One region of the Chryseobacterium phocaeense genome, then DNA from elsewhere that is predicted to be linked to it. Evidence: riboswitches for the same ligand, from Rfam matches in the RefSeq annotation. Region 1 holds a riboswitch; each other region holds the start of a gene.
What was found. Region 1 has a riboswitch for cobalamin ahead of B7E04_RS10005 (T9SS type A sorting domain-containing protein). Riboswitches for the same ligand answer to the same signal wherever they lie in the genome.

Region 1 (3,165 bases):
AAGTCTTCAGACAGAGATTACTGGATGACTTCTGAAGAAGCGAAAGGCTACGGAATGGTAGACGAAGTTTTACAGAGATCTACAGAGAAAAAATAATTTCCTTTGAGAATATTGAAAAACGCACCGGTTTCGGTGCGTTTTTTTAGTTTTATTTAACCACAAAAGAGGCAAAAGGTTTTTAACACTTTAGTTATTTTGAAGTTGAAAATTTTGAAAATAGAAGAACACTTAGTTCTATGAAAATCAAATATTTTCATATGACAAAAATTCGTCGGATCAAAATTCCCATCCCTTGGAGGGGTGGCGAAAATTCGAAGAATTTTTGACGGGGTGGTTTTCTATTTCTTAATAACTTTATGGACCGTAGTTGCCTTTGATGTTTTAATTTCTACTAAATAAACCCCGTCTTTCAAGACTTGAATATTCATCTTTGCATTGGTTCCTGTTAATATTTTTTGTCCTGAAGTAGCATAAATATTCACTTCCTTAATTTTTTCAGCAGTTTCGATCCGGATAAAATCACTCGCAGGATTAGGATAAATTCTGAATTCCTTTTTACTGATTTCAGAAACCCCTAAGACCGTACTTGAAGCCTCTTTCGGTGTAAATGGTATCCTCTGTCCAAACCCAAGACCCAGCCAGTCATTATTACTAAGTTGAATCTGAGACAAATCGGTTTGCCCTCTCCAGCTTGAAAGGTCTTTTCCTTTGAATAGTTTCCAGGTATTGCTTCCGGAAGCTGTTCCGGTAAAATTATTCAGAGACAGCGTACTGATCTGGTTGTTATTTGATGTAAAATTAAAGTAAGAAACCTGAGTCTGGATCAGCTGAAGAGCCTGTTCCGCCGTTAAGTTTCCGTTGTATTTAATTCCAAAAACAAAAGAATGAGCTTCCCCTGCAGCGTTATTAGTCCCGAAATCGATAACCACAAGACTTGTATTGCTTCCGGTACCAATCCAGTTGGTGATTTGAGAAGAACTGTACCATGCAGAATGGTATGCGGCTACAGGAGCCGAAGGATGGGAAAGTGCCGGTGTAGTAGGTGTAAATCCGTAACCGTAAGAAATTCCGTACCATTTGCCATCTACCAGCGGATCATTATTAACGCCATTGTTCAGCTGCATATTTTCAGCTGTTGGTCCGGACCAGGTAGACCAGTAATCATCCAGACTGGGTGTGTGGTGGTTGTAATTCAGGCTGTAAAGAAATCCTGAGGGAACTTCCGCTTCCATTTTCGGTTCTGCTGCATCAATAGCATTGATGAGGTCTTCCATGGTAAGGTTATCCGCATCATAACGATAGCCCCATGCATACGAAGTGGGATGGTCACTGTCATTAAAATCAGCGATGAAGAACGCTTTTTTAGAGCCGGTTCCTACCCAGAATTTAATGTCATTCTCTGTAAACTGGGCAGAGAATAGCTGCAGACATAGCAGCAGGAAAAAAAGATAGATCTTTTTCATAATATAATTAAAATAAAGTTTTATTCCCGAAACTTTCCTTCAAAAGATAAGATGATGCTTTTCAGCTCCTTCTTCTCATGAAGTGAATGTCATTAAGGCAGGTCTCCTGGCTTGCTTCTTCAGGTACGCCTTCCCGGATGTTATCCAGTGGCAATAGGTACAGAAAGTGTAAACAGCTTACAGTTGCGGGTACAGCTCAAGCATTGAATTTCTTCTCACTTGATTCCCTTTTAATGAACAGATGTTCAGCCTTAACGGGTGCAAAGATATTAGATAAATTTTTGAATGTGTTTTGTGAATTATGATGTTATTTCTTTATTATATTTACGATAAGGATTAATTTAATTCCTTGGTTTTTAGATTTAATAAAGAATCAGGATGAAGCTTGAAGATATACGGATTAATTCCAATAAATTTCATTGTCATTGCAAACAGCCAGGCGACGAGGTAAGTTCATCAAACTCTTACTGAAAATCTTCGATTTTCTTGCGCCTTAAAGCGGATTCATAATAAAAACCTTGCGACCATTGCGGTTTTCCAACAAAAAACTTAAACAAGCTTGTTGTCTGAAGGTTTTATTGTTAAAATACATTTATCATTAAATTTAAGATCAGTTTATAATCAAGCTATATTTTCGCGGCATAAAAGTAACTATGAAAAAACTGCTGCTGTCAGCTATAGCATTCACAGCTATCATGTCATGTAACGACAACGATCAAGTAGATAACCAGAACCAGGATATCAACTATGCAAAACTTCCCCAGGAGTTTCCTTTTTCCACATTAATGACCCTGAATGGTGTCAATGTAATCAACGGTGGATTCGGTTCCGGAGCTGCTGCACACACTAGCAGGAAAGGGGAATTTTATGTCATTACCGACCGCGGTCCCAATGTAGCGTACCAGAATGGAATAAAAATCCTTGCCCCGGGCTTTACCCCAACCATTATGCATTTCAAAATCAATGCGGAAGGAAATATTGAGGTCATTAAATATATTAAACTTAAAAATCCTTCAGGGCAGCTTATCACAGGACTTCCAAACCCGGCGGGAATGGGAAGTACGGGAGAAATAGCCTACGACTCGTCAGGAAATGTTTTAGGAACAGATAATTATGGATTAGACAGCGAAAGTATTGTAGCTGCCACAGACGGAACATTTTGGGTTTCGGATGAGTATGGGCCACATATTGTTCATTACAGTGCGGAGGGAGTGGAGCTGGAAAGAATCAGCCCGATCGGCGTAAACACAGGAGCAAGAAAATTACCCGCTGTTTTTTCCAAAAGAAGACCCAACCGCGGAATGGAAGGCATGTGCATGACACCAGACGGGAAAATGCTTGTAGGAACGATGCAGTCGACAATGTATGTGCCTACAAAAGCGCTGGCAACGAATACAACTTTAACGAGAATCGTTACTTTCGATCTGGCTACCGGACAGACAAAGCAATACTTATATAAACAGGACGGGGGAGCTTCAGATTCTGTGTGTGATATTACCCCAATCAGCAATACTGAATTTCTGGTGATCGAAAGAGACGGAAACTTCGGTTCTTCCGGAGGACTTAAAAAAGTGTATAGAATTAATCTCTCAGGAGCATCCGATGTATCAGGAACGGATTTAACGGCCGTAGACGGAATGAAAATCAACGGAAAAACCCTTGAGCAGTCTACATGGGACGAAATCAATACGGCAGGATTAAA
Region 2 (3,165 bases), on a different contig from region 1:
CCAGTTTATGGTAAGCATGATTTCTGCAGATTCAAAGTATGACAGATTCAGACAGGGGAAAGAAGTTTTAACCGCTGAAGAGTCTCAGGGAATGATGCTGTTTCAGCAAAAATGCGCGTCCTGCCACAGCGGAGAATTATTTACCGATGAAAGCTTCAGAAACACGGGAATGTATTACAATGAACAGTTCAAGGATGCCGGACGTCACCGGGTAACGCTGGATCAGAATGACTGGATGAAGTTCCGGGTTCCAAGCCTGAGAAATGTGGAATACACAAAACCTTATATGCATGACGGAAGGTTCTATACGCTGGAAACAGTCCTTAATTTCTATTCAGATAATGTTGAGGATAATCCCAATCTTGATCCGCAGCTCAAAAAGAACGGGCACATCGGGATTGCGATGAATACTCAGGAAAAGCAGTTTATTATAGCCTTCCTGAAAACCCTGTCTGACAAGAACTTTATTTCCAATCCAAAATTTGCAGAATGAAAATCACCATGAACAAAATAACACTTATATTCAGTCTGGTCTTATCCTTAATGTTCCAGGCTAAACCCATCAATGACAGTATTGATTTTACGAATCACATCAACAGGGTTGTTTGGGATGACTGTGATGCCTGCGGATGCGCTGCCGGAAACGGCTCCTCAGGTTTTGAATCACTGTTGAACCCACAGTTTATCGGCATCAAATATTTTGCCCAGCACTACAGAGCAAAGGAAAATATGTTTGTAAAAGACCTTACCCAGGACCAGTACTTCAATACCCTGCAGGTTTGGGGGAAAATTCCGGTGACCAAAAACCTGAGTGTATATGCCAGTCTGCCGTTCCATTTTCATGAAAAGAAAACTATGCAGGGGGATATCAGTATCAGTGGTATCGGAGATCTGAATGTAATGGGTATTTACCGGCTGATGAATTCTAAAGATAATTTTCACCAGTTAAATGGTGGTCTGGGTGTTAAAGTTCCTCTTGGAAAGTTTGATGAAAAGGGAATTTCCGGGGTCAATCCAAGTTTTCAGCTTGGGACGGGAAGTTGGGATTATCAGGCAGCTCTAAACTATAAATTTCAAAAGAATAAGCTGGCTTTGCTGGTCAATACGGATTATACGGTTAAAACAGTCAATAAAAAGCATTACCGTTTCGGAAACCAATGGAATTATGCAGCCATGGGGTTTTATCAGATTGCCGGAAATGAAAAAACAATTTTTTCTGCCAAGGCCGGGCTTCAAGGCGAAGTTTACGATAAGAATAAACAATTTGATGAAGCTTTACCCAACACGGCAGGAAGCGCTTTATACGGAAAACTCGGTTTTGAAACTTCCTATAAGAAATTCAGTCTCGGCGGGGAGGTGATGCTGCCTGCTTATTCCAATCTGGCGGGAGGAGACATTGAAGCCAGATCAAGATTCAGTGTTTTTATCAATTTTGGAATTTGATTAATGGTGGCTTCGGTTCCTGAAGCCACCAGATAGTAACCTCAGCGACCAAGTATGGGTTATTTAATGTCATTATTAGTAGAAATATTATACTCTTAATTATAATTTCTAAAAACCGGTGGCTGAGGTTTCCGATGCCACCGGTTTTAATACATCACTCAACAAATCTGCTCTTTTCATAGTGTTGAGAATTAATTTATTATGTCGTGTATTGCATCTGTCAATAATTTTCTATCTTTGCCGAAATCTGGTGCGCTGTAAAAAGCACTTAAAAGGGAATCCGGTGAAAATCCGGAACAGACCCGCTGCTGTAAGCTCCACATCAAAGTTTTTGAAGAGTATATCCACTGTTTTTTAATGGGAAGGATTTCAAAAACGGAGTAAGTCAGAAGACCTGCCGGAGGATGAACGTTTGATGCTTTCGTGGAATAAAGCTTAGGACAACAATAACTTTGTGCAGTATCAGCTGTGCTTTGTCTTTGCTACCTTATATCTATATCCATTAGCGGCATCATTATTCCAAATGAGCTAATGGTCGGAAAATTTACAGTTTCACGGTTTCAGAAAGGAGTTATCATTTTGTTTGTGATAGCCTCCCAGATGATATATTCACAATCCGGAGATACCATCAGGGAGAAAACTATTCTTCCTATTCAGATTTACAAAAAAGATTTTAAAGAAATTCTTCCGGCCCAGATTCTTTCGGGGGAGCAGCTGGAAAGGCTGAACAGCCAGTCGGTAGCAGATGCATTACGCTATTTTTCGGGAGTTCAGATCAAAGATTACGGCGGCATGGGGGGACTGAAAACGGTGAATATCCGGAGTATGGGAAGCCAGCATGTAGGCGTATTCTATGATGGTATTCAACTTGGGAATGCCCAAAACGGAGTGGTGGATCTCGGGAAATTTTCGCTGGATGATATTGAGGCGATCTCGCTGTATAACGGCCAGAAAAGCGAAATTTTTCAGCCGGCGAGAGATTTCGGGTCTTCCGGCTCCATTTATCTTCAGCCTAAGACTCCCTATTTTAAAGGAAATCAGAAAACAAACGTAACGGTCAGGCTGAAATTGGGTTCTATCAGTTTATTTAATCCTTCGTTCCGGGTGGAACAGAAGATTTCAGAGAAGGTTTCCGCCAGTTTCAGTTCAGAATTTTTACAAAGTGACGGATTGTATAAATATAAATACGAAAAGAAAAATTCTGACGGATCAATTGCCAACGATACGATTGCCAGAAGATATGATTCCTACATACGGGCTAAGCGTTTTGAAACGGCTTTTAACGGAACGCTCAATGAAGGAAGCTGGAATGTAAGAGGGTATGGCTATATTTCCGACAGGGGAATTCCTACCGCAGTGGTCAACAATGATTTTGGACCGAAAGGACAGCAGATGCTGGATGAAAACTATTTTGTACAGGCCGGTTTTAGGAAAAAGCTGTTTCCAAAATTTGAAACGCAGATCAAAGCTAAGTTTGCCTATGATTATTCCCGGTTTTTAGACACGGTGAATGTTGCGACTACTGTTCTTCCCATCGATAATACCTACATTCAGAGAGAACTGTATTTTTCATCATCCAATATGTATTCAATTAATCAGAATTGGGATGTAAGTGCAAGTTTTGACTTTCAGTACAATAACCTGAATGCCAGTCTGAGGGATTTTTCTTTTCCTACCCGGTATACTTCACTGCTGGCTTTTGCCACTACTTATCAGTGGAAC
Region 3 (3,165 bases), 2.0 Mb from region 1:
ATCCACCCTGAAAGCATGTTTCCCGAATGTTTTATTCCACATCACCTGCGACTCCAGACCATAGGATTCAACTTTATAGGTATTCACCGGAGCCCAGTAGCCGTAAGGGGTCGGAAGCCAGTTGATCATATTTTTAATGTCCATATAATAAGGACTCAATGTAATTTTAAAATCTCCGAAACTGAACTCATGGTTCATATCAACATTGGTAGATGTTTCCGGAAGCAGATCAAGGTTTCCTCCCGGATTCCAGTACAGATCATTAAAAGATGGGAATCTGAAATTTCTGGAAAAATTAATTCCTGTACGATACCATCTTAAAGCATTCCACTTCCCGGAAAAAGAATACAGGAGCGGAGAAGAAATATCCTCTACAAAATCCTTCTTGATTCCCGCTTCAAAACGAAGATCCTTCGTCGCAAAATACCTGATCAGACCCGCCAGGGAACCTACATTTCTGCTGATACTCCCAAGCCCGGACTCATAGCCCTCACCTTTATTCACCTGAAATTCCCCGATGGCATTGATGTTGATTTTCGGCGTAATGAAATAATTGAAATCATTTTTGAAGATATAATTCTTTCCGTCCGCACCGCTCGTTTTTGGCTGATTAAGATCCGAGAAATACTGGAAATTATCCTCCGTATAAGCCGCTTTTAAGCTGTTGGAAAGATTGCTTTTTTGAATATCCCATGCAATCAGGCTCCTTAAAGTCTGTGCATTGTATTTTGTTTTATTACCGTTCGTCTCGAAGACAGGATAATGCTGCGAAGCATCAAACATCTGGTTCTGCCATGAAATGGTCTGATGATCGGCAATTTTATAAGAAGCTCCGATATTCATCGAAGTATTATAATATTTCCCGTTGATATTGTCGAAACCCGTACTTCCTACCACAAATTCCGGAACCTTATAATCATTCTGACTCGTTAAATAACTCCCCGAAACTTTGATGCTGAACCGGTCACTGCTGAATGAAGCCTGTGCAAAATTCGTATACGTATCAAAAGAACCTGCTTCCGAATATAGGGATGCATTAAAGCCCCTGTTGAAATCTAAAATATTGTTTAAATGAATGCTTCCCCCGATCGCTCCGCTTCCGTATACCACACTTCCTCCGCCTGCTTTGATGTCGATCTGGTCATATCCGAAAAGCGGAATATTATTCACATCTCCCTGCCCCAGAAAACTGGAGTTAATATTAATCCCGTTCCATACAAAGGCGGTCTGCTGGGCAGTTGAGCCCCGGAATGACGGAGAAGAAACCGCTCCACGGCCATTTTCCTTAATGTAAATTGAAGACTGAAAACGCAGAAGATCGGAAAGGTTTGTTGAGTTTTTCTCAATATCTTTTGGAGTAATGGTACGTACCGGATGAAAAAGCTTCACCTTGCTCATCTGGTTGTCGAAAATATAAATGGTATCAACTGCCTTCTCCTGTCCCAAAAGAAAGCTGCCGTAAGACGTGCAAAGCAGTAATAAAGATCTTTTTATATCCATACTATTTTACTTTTCCTCCGAAAGTAATGCGTTTTTAGTTAGTATTCTGGCAGGTCTCCTGGCTTTCGCTTTCTGTGCCTTCCCGGATGAACAGTGGCTTTGTACAGAAATTTTTATTGCGATTTACAGTTGCGGGGACAGCTTGGGAGTTTCACCCAATTCCCTATTATTTCCAATACACTGGAAACCAAAATTTTTGCAAAGATAACTTTTTAAATGTATTGCACAAAAAGGCTAAAAAGCAAAAGGGCTAAAAGGCAAATTTGCAAATAGGTGAATATGTTAAACTTTGAAGATATAAAACAGACGTAATTTATCAATAAATGATCCCAAGCACGGAAAAAAATATAATTATAAGGAATAAATGTATTTCCTCATACTAACTTTTTAATTTTGCCTTACCAGCCTTACCAGCCTTACCAGCCTTATCAGCCTATTTGCAAATTCGCCCTTTTGCCTTTTCGCCTCTTCTCTACAAAAACGAAGAATCAAAATAAAACGGCAGCAGGTCCTTAATGGAATGCACCTTCACCACTTCATCATTCATACTTGAAAAATAAAGGTCAATATTGTCATTCTGCTTCGTTTCATATTCTATTAAGCTCTGTCTGCAGGCTCCGCAAGGGGGAATCGGAGGGTTTTTCTCATGGAATTCCTTAGGACCGCCCACTACAAAGATTTTTTTCACTTTTACATCAGGGAAATTCGCTGCCACCCAGAAAAGAGTGGTTCTCTCTGCGCACAGTCCCGATGGATAGGCCGCATTCTCCTGGTTGTTCCCGGAATAAATTTCACCGTTTTCCAGCAGAACCGCACATCCCACAAGAAAATTCGAATAAGGAGCGTACGCATTTTCACGGGCCTGCTTTGCACTCTCGAATAATTTTTTCTCTGTATCGTCCAGTTCACTGCTGTTTTTAAAATGCTCGTAACTGATCTGTATGTCTTTTTTCATATATTAGTCAGACTAAAAAAGGGGGGCTAAAATTACTCCTTTTTCTTCAGTTGGACAATGTTTTTTATTTACCCTTTTAAATTGAAATTCAAAAAAATAAAATGCTGTATATCCCAATAAAATTTAGAAATATAGAACTGAAAAACAGATGGGTGATGTCGCCCATGTGTATGTATTCATGCGAAAACGGGTTAGCCAATGATTTTCATTTTGTTCATTATGGAAGCCGGGCTCAGGGGGGAACAGGTCTGATCATGGTGGAAGCTACCGGAGTGGAACCGCGCGGAAGAATTACCAATCACTGCATGGGAATATGGAATGATGAGCAGACTGCAGAACTTCAGAAAATCGTTGATTTTGTCCATTCCCGTTCAGAAAGTAAAATCGGAATTCAGCTGGCTCATGCCGGAAGAAAAGGTTCCACCTGGAACAATCTCCAGATCCCGCTTGAAGAAGGCTGGGAAACCATTGCACCAAGTGCCATTCCGTATCATCCTTCAGAAAGGATTCCCCATGTTCTGACTGCCGATGAAATTAAAGAACAGGTTCAGAATTTTAAAGAAGCAGCCAGAAGAGCAGTAAAAGCAGGCTTTGATCTCATAGAAATTCACGGGGCGCACGGATATCTGATTCACCAGTTTTTATCACCGCTTTCCAATATCAGAACTGATGAGTATGGGGGAAGCTTTGAAAACAGGATCCGGTTCCTG
Region 4 (3,165 bases), 1.4 Mb from region 1:
TTTGTTTACTCAAAATTAGAAACAATGTGGTACGGGATGTTCAGTATTTCTACGTAATTTTTATTTGTTTTTTGTTGAAAAGTCCCTTGGATAAAAGAGTTCAAGCGTGTTTTATTGTTGCTTAATTTAGAATTATTTTAAATTACGAACGATGAGGTTTCGTAAAAAATAAAAACATGCGGATAGAACCATTGTTTTGAAAATAATCAGAAAGAATAGAAGTGAAAAGATCAGCCGGATCTCTTAGATGGTCAGTCCATGGTTGTTTTTTACCTCAGCCATCACAAATGTACTGTGTGTACTCCCGATGGAATCTACGGACCCCAGTTTATTAAAGACAAAATCCTGATAATGCTTCATATCCCGGACCTGAACTTTAAGCAGGAAATCAAAATCTCCTGAGATATTGTAGCATTCGGCCACTTCTTCTATTTCCAGGATTTCCTTTACAAAATCGTAACCTACGGACCGGTCATGGATCTTTAATTTGATCTGGCAGAAAACAGTAAACCCGCGGTTCAGTTTTTCAGCGTCCAGAACGGCGGAATATCTTTTGACATATCCATCCTGTTCCAGCCTTTTTATCCTTTCAAAAGCGGGCGAAGGGGAGAGATTGATTTCTTTAGCCAGTTCTTTAACAGTCAGTTTGGCGTTTTTCTGAAGCAGCCTGAGCAGCTGAATATCCTTATCGTCAAGATGGTCCATAGAATAATATTCTTTAATACTTTTGAATTATGCTAATTTAAAGAATAAAATTTGGTTTTTATTTTTAATTGCGGATTAATTTGCTTAATTAATAAGCATTGATTATTTATATATTCTGTATGATTAATTTTACTCAAAATTAAAATCTGCAATAAATGCAGGTTTGTAATAAAATACAGTTCTTTATATACTTCATCAAACAGGAAAGGTTTTACTTAAGGTAGATTAATAGGGAATCGTGTGAGAATCACGAGCTGTCGCGCAACTGTAAGTAACACACCAAAGGTTTTTGTCCTTGTGGATCCACTGCCGAAAGCGGGAAGGATGGCAGAAACCGTTACAAGTCAGGAGACCTGCCTTTACTGAATTGACAATGCTTTCGCGGGATGAAGCTTTGGATCATCAAGATGATATGTATCTGTACGCTTTTCGTAACCGGATGGCGTTCAGGTTGGTCATTATTTTTCCAGATTTTCTACCCGTTCAGGCATTACGAAGCATTTCAAGGGCTTTTCAATTAAGTTTAATTAAAAGTGAAAAACATGCAAACTCACATTCTGGGCTATCCGCGTATTGGTAGCAAAAGAGAACTCAAAAAAGCCTGCGAGCAGTATTGGTCAGGTAAAATTGTTTTGGAAGAACTTCTTACAGCAGGAAGAAATATCTGCAGCCAAAACTGGAATATTCAGAAAGAAGCAGGAATAGACCTCATTCCCTGCAATGATTTCTCGTATTACGATCAGGTTCTGGACATGAGCTTAATCGTAGGTGCCATTCCGGCGCGTTATCATGAAGTGGCTCTTAGAAATAACAGCTCTGAGCTGGATCTTTATTTTGCCATGGCCAGAGGATATCAAAAGGAAGGGTTGGATATCACCGCGATGGAAATGACGAAATGGTTTGATACCAATTACCATTATATCGTCCCTGAATTTTATAAAAATCAGCAGTTTAAGCTGAATTCAAATAAAATATTCAATGAATTTTCCGGAGCAAAACAGGCCGGAATTAATGCAAAACCGGTAATTATCGGCCTTGTTTCTTATCTGCTTTTAGGAAAAGAAAAAGAAGAGGGATTTGATAAGCTGGATCTTGCTGAAAATCTGCTTCCGGTATATATTGAGATTTTATCCAGACTTCAGGAGCAGGGAGCGGAATGGATCCAGTTTGATGAACCGTTTTTAGCATTGGACCTGACTGAGAAAGCAAAAGAAAAATACCAGTGGGTATATGAGAAGATCAGAAAGCAGTTTCCAAAGCTGAAATTCATTCTGGCCACCTATTTTGATGGATTAAAGGATAACCGGTCACTTGCTCTTTCCCTTCCGGTAGATGTTCTGCATATTGATCTGGTAAGAGATCCGGAACAGCTGGATGAGGTGCTTCAGGCAGTTCCTGAAAATGTAGGTCTGTCATTAGGCGTGGTAGACGGAAGGAATATCTGGAAAAATGATTTTGAAAAATCCCTGACATTTATTGAAAAAGCAATAGAAAAATTAGGTGCTGAAAGGATCTTTATTGCTCCATCGTCTTCATTACTGCATTCACCTTGCGATCTGGATTTTGAAACGGATCTGAATCCTGAAATTAAAAACTGGCTGGCCTTCGCCAAACAGAAAGTAAAGGAAATAGTGACGCTTAAAGAACTGGCAGCCGGAACTCCGGACGAAACTATTCTTACCGCTTTTGAAGACAATAAAAAGGCAGTGGCAAGCAGAAAAACATCTTCACTGATTCATAATGATGCAGTAAAACAAAGGACTGATGCCGTGACAGAAGCAGATTCCCGCAGAAACAGCTCCTTCAAAATAAGGAAAGAGGAACAGCAGAACGTATTACAGCTTCCATTGTTCCCAACCACCACCATTGGCTCATTCCCGCAGACGGCAGAAGTGAGAAGCTGGAGGGCAAAATTTAAAAAAGGAGAATTGACTGCAGAACAGTATCATACTTTACTAAAAGAAGAAACCCAAAGAACGATCCGCTGGCAGGAAGAAATAGGAATTGATGTACTGGTTCACGGAGAATTTGAACGTAATGATATGGTTGAATATTTCGGAGAGCAGCTGAAAGGATTTGTATTCACGAAAAACGGCTGGGTTCAAAGTTATGGAAGCCGCTGCGTAAAACCTCCGGTTATTTTTGGAGACGTTTCCCGTCCTGACCCAATGACGGTATACTGGTCTCAATACGCACAGTCACAGACGGAAAAGTGGGTAAAAGGAATGCTAACCGGCCCGGTAACGATTTTACAATGGTCTTTCGTACGTGATGATCAGCCGCGTTCGGAAACGTGTAAACAGATTGCTTTGGCCATCCGTGACGAGGTGGTGGATCTTGAAAGAGCAGGCATCAGAATTATCCAGATTGATGAACCGGCTATCCGGGAAGGGCTTCCTTTAAGAAAATCCGAATGGCAGAATTACCTGAAATGGGCCGTAGAAGCCTTCAGGATTTCAT

Region 2: another riboswitch for cobalamin. It lies ahead of B7E04_RS05540 (TonB-dependent receptor plug domain-containing protein); the one in region 1 lies ahead of B7E04_RS10005 (T9SS type A sorting domain-containing protein).
Region 3: another riboswitch for cobalamin. It lies ahead of B7E04_RS19195 (TonB-dependent receptor plug domain-containing protein); the one in region 1 lies ahead of B7E04_RS10005 (T9SS type A sorting domain-containing protein).
Region 4: another riboswitch for cobalamin. It lies ahead of metE (5-methyltetrahydropteroyltriglutamate--homocysteine S-methyltransferase); the one in region 1 lies ahead of B7E04_RS10005 (T9SS type A sorting domain-containing protein).

What each region holds. Positions count from the first base shown of each region.
Region 1 covers NZ_LT827015.1:713,971-717,135, forward strand. Annotated here, with positions in the region: gene clpP (ATP-dependent Clp endopeptidase proteolytic subunit ClpP) at 1-96, shown strand, start outside; gene B7E04_RS10005 (T9SS type A sorting domain-containing protein) at 339-1,463, opposite strand; cobalamin riboswitch at 1,543-1,732, opposite strand; gene B7E04_RS10010 (esterase-like activity of phytase family protein) at 2,117-3,165, shown strand, end outside.
Region 2 covers NZ_LT827014.1:901,905-905,069, forward strand. Annotated here, with positions in the region: gene B7E04_RS05530 (cytochrome-c peroxidase) at 1-493, shown strand, start outside; gene B7E04_RS05535 (transporter) at 502-1,443, shown strand; cobalamin riboswitch at 1,675-1,859, shown strand; gene B7E04_RS05540 (TonB-dependent receptor plug domain-containing protein) at 2,044-3,165, shown strand, end outside.
Region 3 covers NZ_LT827015.1:2,744,136-2,747,300, reverse strand. Annotated here, with positions in the region: gene B7E04_RS19195 (TonB-dependent receptor plug domain-containing protein) at 1-1,500, opposite strand, end outside; cobalamin riboswitch at 1,532-1,707, opposite strand; gene cdd (cytidine deaminase) at 1,973-2,455, opposite strand; gene namA (NADPH dehydrogenase NamA) at 2,557-3,165, shown strand, end outside.
Region 4 covers NZ_LT827015.1:2,066,808-2,069,972, reverse strand. Annotated here, with positions in the region: gene B7E04_RS16195 (Lrp/AsnC family transcriptional regulator) at 244-705, opposite strand; cobalamin riboswitch at 895-1,080, shown strand; gene metE (5-methyltetrahydropteroyltriglutamate--homocysteine S-methyltransferase) at 1,248-3,165, shown strand, end outside.